3 regions of the Nostoc sp. UIC 10607 genome follow, and region 1 is predicted to be linked to each of the others. Evidence: riboswitches for the same ligand, from Rfam matches in the RefSeq annotation. Region 1 holds a riboswitch; each other region holds the start of a gene.
What was found. A riboswitch is a leader RNA that binds a small molecule or an ion and turns the genes downstream of it on or off. The one in region 1 is predicted to bind cobalamin.
Positions count from the first base shown of each region.

Region 2: it holds a riboswitch for cobalamin, as region 1 does, so the genes downstream of both, cobG (precorrin-3B synthase) here and ACEYW6_RS22155 (DUF1636 family protein) in region 1, are expected to answer to the same signal.
Region 3: it holds a riboswitch for cobalamin, as region 1 does, so the genes downstream of both, ACEYW6_RS07175 (DUF1636 domain-containing protein) here and ACEYW6_RS22155 (DUF1636 family protein) in region 1, are expected to answer to the same signal.

Region 1 is NZ_JBIQNW010000029.1:70,411-73,689, forward strand. Features, by position in the region: gene ACEYW6_RS22145 (PAS domain S-box protein) at 1-476, opposite strand, end outside; tRNA gene ACEYW6_RS22150 (tRNA-Val) at 1,076-1,149, opposite strand; cobalamin riboswitch at 1,251-1,433, shown strand; gene ACEYW6_RS22155 (DUF1636 family protein) at 1,455-1,874, shown strand; gene ACEYW6_RS22160 (cobalt-precorrin-6A reductase) at 1,874-2,617, shown strand; gene ACEYW6_RS22165 (BMP family ABC transporter substrate-binding protein) at 2,658-3,279, opposite strand, start outside.
Region 2 is NZ_JBIQNW010000034.1:42,269-45,547, reverse strand. Features, by position in the region: gene cobG (precorrin-3B synthase) at 1-1,625, opposite strand, end outside; cobalamin riboswitch at 1,614-1,746, opposite strand; gene ACEYW6_RS23770 (hypothetical protein) at 1,876-2,292, opposite strand; gene ACEYW6_RS23765 (hypothetical protein) at 2,289-2,585, opposite strand; gene ACEYW6_RS23760 (DUF3177 family protein) at 2,621-3,217, opposite strand.
Region 3 is NZ_JBIQNW010000005.1:230,591-233,869, reverse strand. Features, by position in the region: gene ACEYW6_RS07185 (methyltransferase domain-containing protein) at 85-951, opposite strand; gene ACEYW6_RS07180 (hypothetical protein) at 964-1,428, opposite strand; partial or broken gene ACEYW6_RS07175 (DUF1636 domain-containing protein) at 1,439-1,695, opposite strand; cobalamin riboswitch at 2,098-2,241, opposite strand; tRNA gene ACEYW6_RS07170 (tRNA-Ser) at 2,481-2,565, shown strand; gene ACEYW6_RS07165 (CapA family protein) at 2,758-3,279, shown strand, end outside.

The DNA.
Region 1 (3,279 bases):
TTAAATTGGGTTGCAATCCCAAAGTCAATAATTTTGACAACGCCAGTATCCAGATTAAAGACTATGTTTCCAGGGTTGATATCTTTATGAATGATATTGGCTGCATGGATTCTGCCAAGAATGTCGGTGAGGGCGATCGCAAGACCTAGAAAAGTGGATAAAGGCATCGGGCAGAAGATATCTGGGCGCTTGTGCATCCATTGCTCTAAGGACTCTCCTCCAAAATCTTCTAAGATAATCACCAGGGTGCGTTGATAGTCCTGCTGGTTGTATGCCTTGACAACTCCTTCCAGATTGAGGGAACGAATAATTTTATATTCCTGTCTGTAGCGAGTCAGTTCTTGAGGTGAGGGATAATCAAACTTTAGCATTTTTACGATGATCCCTACTCCATCCTCTCTAATGCCTCGATACACTAGAGAATTAGAACTTTCGTATATTTTGTTTTGGATAAAAATACCAGGTAGAGCGATCATAGAGCAACTCTTTAGAGAATAATCTGGCATAATCCAAACTATACAGCAATCTAGCTATCTACATCTTTCATCTTCTGAGGTTTTATTTGGTTTCTTTCGTTCATTTCTAGCCAGTTGCAGAGTGATGGCGTTCACTTACGAGCGCTGTATCAATTATGTAGAGCGTTTCTACAGCACTCATTTTACAACTGGCATAGCACGGAACACCAGAAGCGCAAAGTTTTGCCCTATCCCTCGTACAACTTCTTCACTGTCCCGTTATGGTGATATGGTTGAGTCGATGGGGGATAGTCGGTTAAGGTTTGAGTGTCATCGGGACTGAATTTTTGCGACAACAACCATAAGTTGTCCAAGATAACAACCAATAGTTGACCAAGACTGTCACTTAAAGGATAATGTGGCCGAAATTAAAGCATAAAGTGACCGCAAAGCAGAACTGAGTAGGAAAAGTGTTTAAGAGATTTGAATGCGATCGCCGCAGATTGTGTGCAACGAAAAAATAAGCATTTCAGCTTGATCAGGGCGGCCACTTTATCCTTTAAAAACGGCCATCTTATCCTTTAAGTGACAAGCAGTTACAGATAAGGACTTTCCAACAATGGACGTAACTGGATTCGAACCAGTGACCTCTACGATGTCAACGTAGCGCTCTAACCAACTGAGCTATACGTCCTTAACCACACGATTATTAATAATAACACATATTTTCTTGATAAAGCAAGATAAAGGTGTAAATCCATCTTACTAAGAGAAGTACCATTCGACCCTGGTGTATGATCATTGAGGTTATTCGGTTCTGGTAGGGGTCAGCTACCAGAGGTAACGGGGAAAGTTCGGTGCAAATCCGGCGCTGTCCCGCAACTGTGAATTAATTTGAGATTTGAGATTAGCAAACTAAGTAATCCCAAATTCCAAATTGAGTGAGTCAGGATGCCCGCCGAAGTAGATTGATCAGTTCCCCATTTCTGCGAGGTACAGATGACTGCTACTGCACATATTTCCCCAACTAATCGCTTTGGTGTTCCTGACCACACTTTATTTGTTTGCAAAACCTGTGCTAGCGTTTGGCAAGATGGAAAACGTTTAGGTGAAAGTGGTGGCGAACAACTACTACAGCAACTTCAGCACTTGGCACAAGATTGGGACTTGCGAGATCAATTCCCAATTCAAGAGGTTGAATGCATGAGTGCTTGTAATCGTTCCTGTGTAGTTGCCTTTGCTGCCAAGGGCAAATTAACATATCTATTTGGTGATTTAGCCGTTGATGGCAGTGCATCTGCGATACTAGAATGTGCTAGTCAATACTATGCCAAAGCAAATGGTTTACTCCCTTGGTCAGAGCGTCCAGAAGCCCTGAAAAAGGGCATATTGGCAAAGATTCCACCTTTATCTCAATGATGCGAGTTTTAATTTTGGGTGGTACGGGAGATGCCGCAGAACTAGCTGCCAAAGTGGCGACTATCCAAGGGTTAGAAGCAATCACGTCTCTAGCTGGTCGCACCCGTGAACCATCAGTTCCGTTGGGCGATTTACGGGTTGGAGGCTTCGGTGGTGTGGCTGGATTGGTTAGCTATCTCAGAGCAATGCAAATCGACTTATTAATTGATGCAACCCATCCTTTTGCTACTCAGATTTCCTTCAATGCGGCAGATGCTGCAACGGAAGTCGGAGTACCCCATCTGATGTTAATTCGCCCGCCTTGGGAAAAAGGAAGTGGCGATCGCTGGATTGAAGTTGACAGCATTGAAGCCGCAGCAGCATCTGTAGCAAACCAGGCACAGCATGTATTTTTGACAGTTGGGAGGCAAGAACTCGCCGCCTTTGCTCATCTAGAGAAAATATGGTTTTTGATGCGGATGATTGACCCTCCTACCGATGATGCTTTAGTACCACCAGGAATGATATTGTGCGATCGCGGGCCCTTTAGCCTCAATAACGAAAGACAAATCCTGATTCATAACAAGATTGATACCATAGTAAGTAAAAATAGTGGTGGCGATGCAACAAAGCCTAAGATTATTGCAGCGCGAGAACTGGGTGTGAAGGTTGTTATGGTAAATCGTCCAGCCATACCGCCAGGAGAAAAGGTTACTGATGTTGATGGTGCTTTAGCATGGCTATTTGACAAGTTGGACAACTAGTGAAAGAAAGTAAAAGCCGCCAATCAGACTTTTAGCAGTGCTAGGATTTATCCTTGGGAATTGAGCCTTCAATTCCTTCAACATACCAATCCATCGCCAGTTGTCCCCTATCATCCAACACCTTACCCTTTGGCACTCGCACCACCCCTTTTTGGTCTTGCACCGGGCCATCAAAAGGATGTGCACTACCCTGAATAAACTCATCGCGCTTTGCATTCACCAGTTGTTGCACATCCGCAGGAATCGCCTGATTCATGGGGGAAATATCCACCATTCCTTGACCAATGCCATCCCAAACCTCTTGAGACTTCCAAGTATTACTCATTACAGCCAAGGCTTTATCTATATAGAATTTGCCCCATTTGTTAATAGCTGATGTCAGATGGGCTTTTTGACCAAACTTACTCATATCAGTGTTGTAGCCAAAAGCATAAATCCCTTTTTCCTCAGCCAATTGGACAACTGCACCAGAGCCAGTATGCTGCGTTAGTACATCTGCACCTAAATCGACCAAAGCTTGAGCCGCTTCTCTTTCTTTGGCTGGATTGTGCCAACTTTGTACCCAAAGTACCTTAACTTTTGCTTGGGGATTTGTTAGCCTTACTCCTTGAGTGAATGCACCGATTCCCCGAATTACTTCTGGAATTGGATATGCGCCAATA
Region 2 (3,279 bases), on a different contig from region 1:
CCCGACTTTTCCAATAACTTGGGAATCTTGTTGTTCACGAATGATTTAGGAATAATTTTAAATAAATCCTGTAATTGGGCGATCGCATATCGATTAGCAAATTTCCCAAAGGACTCATCAGAATTTAGGCGTTGATTTTTATATACATATAGCATCCGCTCTATGAATGCAGGTAGTTCGGCAAAAGTTACATATTGATATATTTCACGTCCGGATTTCTGCTTGCTGTCACCAACATAAATGTGATAACCCTCCACAGTTCCATTGTCAGCCTCAATGCTGACACCGAGCAGAGTAATATCACTTTTGCTATGCTGGGCGCAGGATTTTTCGCAGCCGCTGAAGTGGATATTAACAGGGCAATCTAGAATGACGCGAGTTTCAAGATACTCTGCTAATGCCAATGCATGATCCTTGGTGTTCGTAGCAGAAGCAGCACAACCCTTTTTTCCAGAACAGGCAACTAATGCACTCTTGATGTTGGTTGCTGAGAAATCTAATCCTAAGCAAGCAATTTCTCGCTGGACATCGCCAACCCATTGCTGAGGAATATCAGTTAGCAACAAATTTTGCCAAGGGGTTAGCCTGAGAGTTCCACTGCCATATTTTGCTGCTAAATCTGCTAAACCCCGCATCTGTCTACTCTCCAATCGCCCAAGGGGCAAGACAACACCAAGGTAAAATAAGCCTTTCTGACGTTGGGGGTGGATGCCAATATGCTGATAGCTAGCATTTGACCTCTCTCCCAAACCCTCTCTTTGCAAAAGAGTAGAGAATTTCTCCCCCTTCCCTTGCAGGGAAGGGGGTTGGGGGGTTAGGTCATTTCTTGCTTCACTGCATAAAAGAGGGAAAGGTAGACGCTGCTTAACTTCCTGGAGATAATTTTCACAACCCAAAGTATTCAATAACTCTAAGAGACGTAGCCGACGCTTACTTGTAGTATTACTATGAGCTAGATAGACATCTGTCAACGCTGCCAAAACGGGCAAACATTCCTCTGGTGGTAACAATATTCCCATATCGCTGGGCGGTTGACCCTTTGTCCCTACACTGAGAGAGAGGCGGAAGTAAACATTACTGTTAACTAAGACAGCAGCAAATAGGATATCATTCAAGCGATCGCACACCCGAATTATCCCACCACCATCAAAGCAAACGCTAAATTTTGCTGACAGTCCCGAAAGGGCCGGATGTGCAGCAATATAATGATCCCAACCTTGGACAAAAGGGCGAGTGTCGATTAATTCTTGCGGGTCGATACCAGCAGTAGGGCTGGTCATAATATTACGAATATGGTCTACAACAGGATTGTGAGAACCGAGTCCTATACTCTGTAAATACTTTAGAACTTCAGTATTTATCCCCTTGTGGATTTCGCGGACTTGTAGATTAGCTCGATTAGTCACATCCAGATAGCCGCCACCGTGCTGTTCTGCTATATCTGCGATCACACGGCACTGCTGACTACTAATAATTCCACCTGGTATTCTAATGCGAGATAATATACCATCTGCGGCGGGTGTAGCATAAAACAAGCCAGGACAAGTGGCAAATCCAGAAAGCAAACTTGGAACTCCTTCCCCGTGCAACGCAGGGAGTAGACGCTGAGTGTGTATTGAGGACATCTTGAGGGTTGGCATTCTGACTTGGGTGATCCCATCACAGCTGCGGCACAGTCCCGGAATTTCACCGGAGTTTCCCAACTCCAAGCTTTAGTAATTTAGCACGAGAAGGTAGTCAGAAAATTTAATGCTTCATAAATTTTGCCATTTGTAAGCTGTAACTAGCAGATTGCTTCATCAGTTGGATCTGCGATCGCAAAATGAAACGTTGGCAGAAGAAGCGATCGCTAGACATTACAATATAACAATTGAGCTATTCAAAAACATAATTTTGGGCCACTTTCCAATAGCGCGAGAACCGCTTCAGGTCAATATAGCCATCATATTCAAAAAATGGTTCTACCTCAAGCACTTCCACTGCTATAGAACCCTTTATTTGATTGCAGATATCATCAAACCGGGGACTGGGACTGTTGGCTGCGACGACTAAATTCGCATCATGTTCTTTAGCAAAAGCTAAAATTTCTTGTGCCACATTACCGCGACGGATAACAACAGGTAACTCTAGCAAGCATTCGTATATGAAGGTGAGACGTTTGATACTCAGTTTCCATTCATCTATCAAAGCCTCGTCCCAAACCCAGATAGCTGGGACATCGGGATATTTTTGCAATACAGGGTTGTATGGACTGAGGCAATCTCCATGTATCCAAACAATCGGTTTATTCATACTCCCACTTCTGATAATAAAGCTTCCATAGCTTCCCAAGAAAGTCCTTGTTGAATATAACGGGGTGCTTCAGGATTGTAAGGACTGGCTACTCGGTCAATGTTGAGGATGTTTGCTCCATCTGGCAAAACTGGTACATCTGCATCAAATGCCGTAGGGCGCATCAAAGAACTGGAAAAGCCTTTGAAAACAGCAATGGTATCTTGCTCATCAGCAATTTCCACCGTTACAAGTAGGACTTCTTGGGGGCGTTTAGCGGTGTATTGTTCCAGTCGCTTGCCAATGGAATTCATGTTTTTAAAATTAGAGGTACTGTGGGCAGCAAAGATTACTGTGGTGTGGCTGAACGTCCCTGCTTGCCCAGCTTAATCAGAACAAAATAGCTTAAGTAAAGCACATAAATTACTAAACTAGTTATGCCAAGAAAACCTAAGAACTCAGCCTTGCTATTAGCATGGAAATATTCTTTGAATAGCAACGGAGCTTCAAACCAGACACGACAATAGGCAGTCTTTAGCATATTGGCAGAAAAAGCACAACCCAAAAAAGGGATAAAGGCTAGTGCACTCAAAAAACAATAAACAGTTGTAGCCCAGCGCCAAGAGGTAAAAATCAATTTCAAAGAGCCACTAGTTTGATACTCAATTTCATCATTAATATCCACCCAGAACCACAGCGAAATCGGGATCAAAATCTGAGCTATCAACCCAGAGATAAAGCTAACTGGATACTGGGCAATCATTAAGTAAATAGTGATTGCCATTAGGCTTGATACTCGCCAATATATAGCTAACAAGCGTTGTATGCCTTCTGCTTTTTGCACAAATGCCCAAATCAGGAGAATTAGCGGAATAATTACCAGGAATAATACTGCCAGTCGATAATCAATCCAGACGAAAGGGCGAAACCAAACGTTATAGTCCATAATTTTTCTCAAACGATAAATAAAACATTTTTAACCAAGAGCAAGTATCTATAACTGACAAC
Region 3 (3,279 bases), on a different contig from region 1:
GCAAGCGATTTCATAACTAAAGCAAAAATTTAGAATTCAAATTGAATGGGGAGTAGAGAGTGGTGTTAATTTAAGCTCAAACACTCAATTCCCCTGATGAATTGATAACTGCCAGAGTTCGATTTTATAACAGAGATGGCTATCAAAAATAGTGCGTGCTGCTAACCCTTCGACAATGGGCTTTTCCAGCCAGCGTTTGAATGCTAAACGACCGATCGCATGTAATGGTGGGACTGCGATCGCTACCAAATCTGCAATATATTTAACGGTAGTTAGCCCAAAAGTTCGAAAGTTATCAACACACAAGTCAATCGTTGGTGCAACTTGGGTGGAAATGTCCTCAGTCTTAATTAACTTGAATCCAGCCTGTTGCAAGGCCGCCTGAAGCTCACTAGCGACATGACAATTAGAAAAAATGCCCTCTCTATATCCAGCATCAGAGCGCATCATATCCGCAAGCAATAAATAGCCTCCACTATTTAATAAACGAGCTGCACCTTGAGCCAAATCGCCAACAGCAATATATTGGCTACTTTCACTGAACAGAACTAGGTCATAGGAGTGTGAGGTGTGAAAATCTTCAAATCTGGTTAAGTAAAAAGGCACTTGCCCGTTCGTATTCTTGATAAACTTCTCTTGTTGGAGTGCATCGGGTGCTAATCCCTCAACAATAAAGCCGCGATCGCACAAATATGCTGCGTTACCACCAATACCGCAACCTACATCAATCACAGTTTTGGTTCCCTCTGGAATAAAACTCAAAAGCTTGGCTGCATAGGCTTCTTGAGCCACACGCAGGCGAGTTAGGGTCAATTCCTCACCCTCAGTAGGTAGTGGTTCCCAATACCCGTAATGCAGATAAGAGGAATCTGTGAGTCCCATGTAATAATCTATCGCCGCATTTTGGTAGCGAGTTGGTTTGGAAATGTTGATTGATTTTGGTTTTTGCATTGAGGCTAAGTTTTAAGGCATTAAGCTTGGTTGAAATTCTTCCCAACGTTTGCAAACTTGTTCGTAGCAATCGGGTGGAGTAATTTTTAGCTGGTGTAAGAAATTGACCTCAATTTGAGGATCAGCCTTTAGCACCAGAAGAATATCTTGATGGGGATTGTATGTTGCAACTGCTGAGAGGATGGATGAAATCATTGATGAGCTAATTGATTGCGAGATTGTCCCACAACTCTGACGCGATCGCAAATAAAACCCAATCAGATCACAAGGAAGAAATTGGAGGGTGAAGGGAACCGTATCGAGACTTGTAATTGAAGGATGAGTAACTTGAGTATCAACATCACAAATTACAACCCCCCGCCCAAATGACTGAAATCCTTTCCATGCTGTGTAACCTATTACCAGCAGATTAGTGTGAATAAAGCTGTTTTGCCAGTAGCCAAAATTTCCTTGCCAGATACTCTTTTCCGGTCGCATTTGCTTCCTCCTATAGAACTTTACAACAACTTATGTTTAATTTTGCCCACTTATTTAGTGGTGGAATCTTTGCCAAAATACCCGTTTTCAAAGGTTCAGGTTGTTCTGAGCAAGACAGTAAACCATTAGACTTGTGTAATATTGACTTGCACATTCCAGTACAGCAGATGCACAGCCATCAACGGGTAAATCGCCAAACAGATAGGTTGATTTCCCTTCTGCTGTAAACGCAATAACACAAGAATGGTTACAAGCACTCATGCATTTTGCTCTGGCTCTAAGTTGACCATCCCCTTACAGCGTGAGCTATTTACATGAAAATAGTTGTATTAGCAACAATCAACTAAGCTGATGCGCGTCTAAAGTATATAAACACTCTTGATGGTCGTTAACTGTTGATTGTTGACGGTTAACAGTCATCAGTCATCAGTCATCAGGTAAATGTACAAATTAAATGCGTAACAGCTTAGTAGTACCAATACTTATGCCTAGAAAAACTAGCACAATTGATAGCTACACTTAGAGGTGCAATTTATACCATAAATTAACTGTCTATCGTCTCGTAGCAAGCCATAATCTGTAGCGAATCTCTGGCTCTTTAAAGAAGTGAGACTGACTAATAGTAGAAATATTTATACTTTTGTTCATCTGTACCTCGCAGACGTGTAGAACTTATAAGTCAACTTCGGCGGGCATTCTGACTCTGAGACATAAGTCTCATCACAGCTGCGGGACAGCGCCGGACTTACACCGGACTTTCCCCGTTTCCTCTAGTGGCTGACCTCTACTAGAACCGAGTGAATTTTTTAAGTATATCACCGTTCAATAGTTCAGACAGTTTTTTCATGGCTCTATATAAATACATCTGTGGGTGTCATTGACTCACTAGGTAATTGCAGTAACCACGATGATGGTAAATGTCTTTGGCTTGGGCGTTCCCGAAGCATTCCGTTACGCAGATAAAGCGATAATGTTATAGTAGTATAGGAAATATGGTAAAATTTACCTTACTTCATACCATTTGAATACTCAAATGTGTGAATAATATAACTGGAGAGGTGTCCGAGCGGTTCATGGTGACGCACTCGAAATGCGTTTTGGGGAAACCCAACGGGGGTTCGAATCCCCCCCTCTCCGTTTAAAAGATTTCTAAAGAATTGGACAAAGCGATAATGTTTGGCTTCATAGCTGGCAGGTATGATTATTTGCAAGTATACGAGATTATACTTCAGTATTTACTTAGCCAAATGTTACCCAAACTACACTAAAATATACACCGTTAGTATAGATTTTTGGGATAAACTAATGCCATTGTGTGAGGAGTGAACGATGGCAAATCGCAGCATGGCGAGAGTGCTCTCATTTAGTTTTATCAGCATCTGTTTATATCTGGGCATTAGTATAGGAGTCGTTATCCGGCTTGGGCAATCACAGCGATTAAACGCTGCGACTACACCCACTGAGCCTGTGCAATTTCCATTAGCTATCCCTGAACTTACGCCATCAACAACAGAAGAACAAACCTTTCCAGACACTATTACTATCAAAGCCGTTGGAGATATTATTCCCGGCACTAATTTCCCTAACCATAGATTACCTCGGTTTCGAGATCAATTATTACCAAAGGCAGTGAGAACTCACTTGCAAGGATCTGATATCCTGTTTGGTAACTTTGAAAGTAGCTTAACTAATTATCCCTACACTGCCAAAGATATTAGTCGAGGACAAGTCTTTGCCTTTCGTTCCCCACCTGCATATGCCCAGCTATTTGCTGAAGCTGGTTTTAATGTGTTTAATATGGCGAATAACCATGCAATGGACTTCGGCCCGGTAGGGTTCAAAGATACAAAG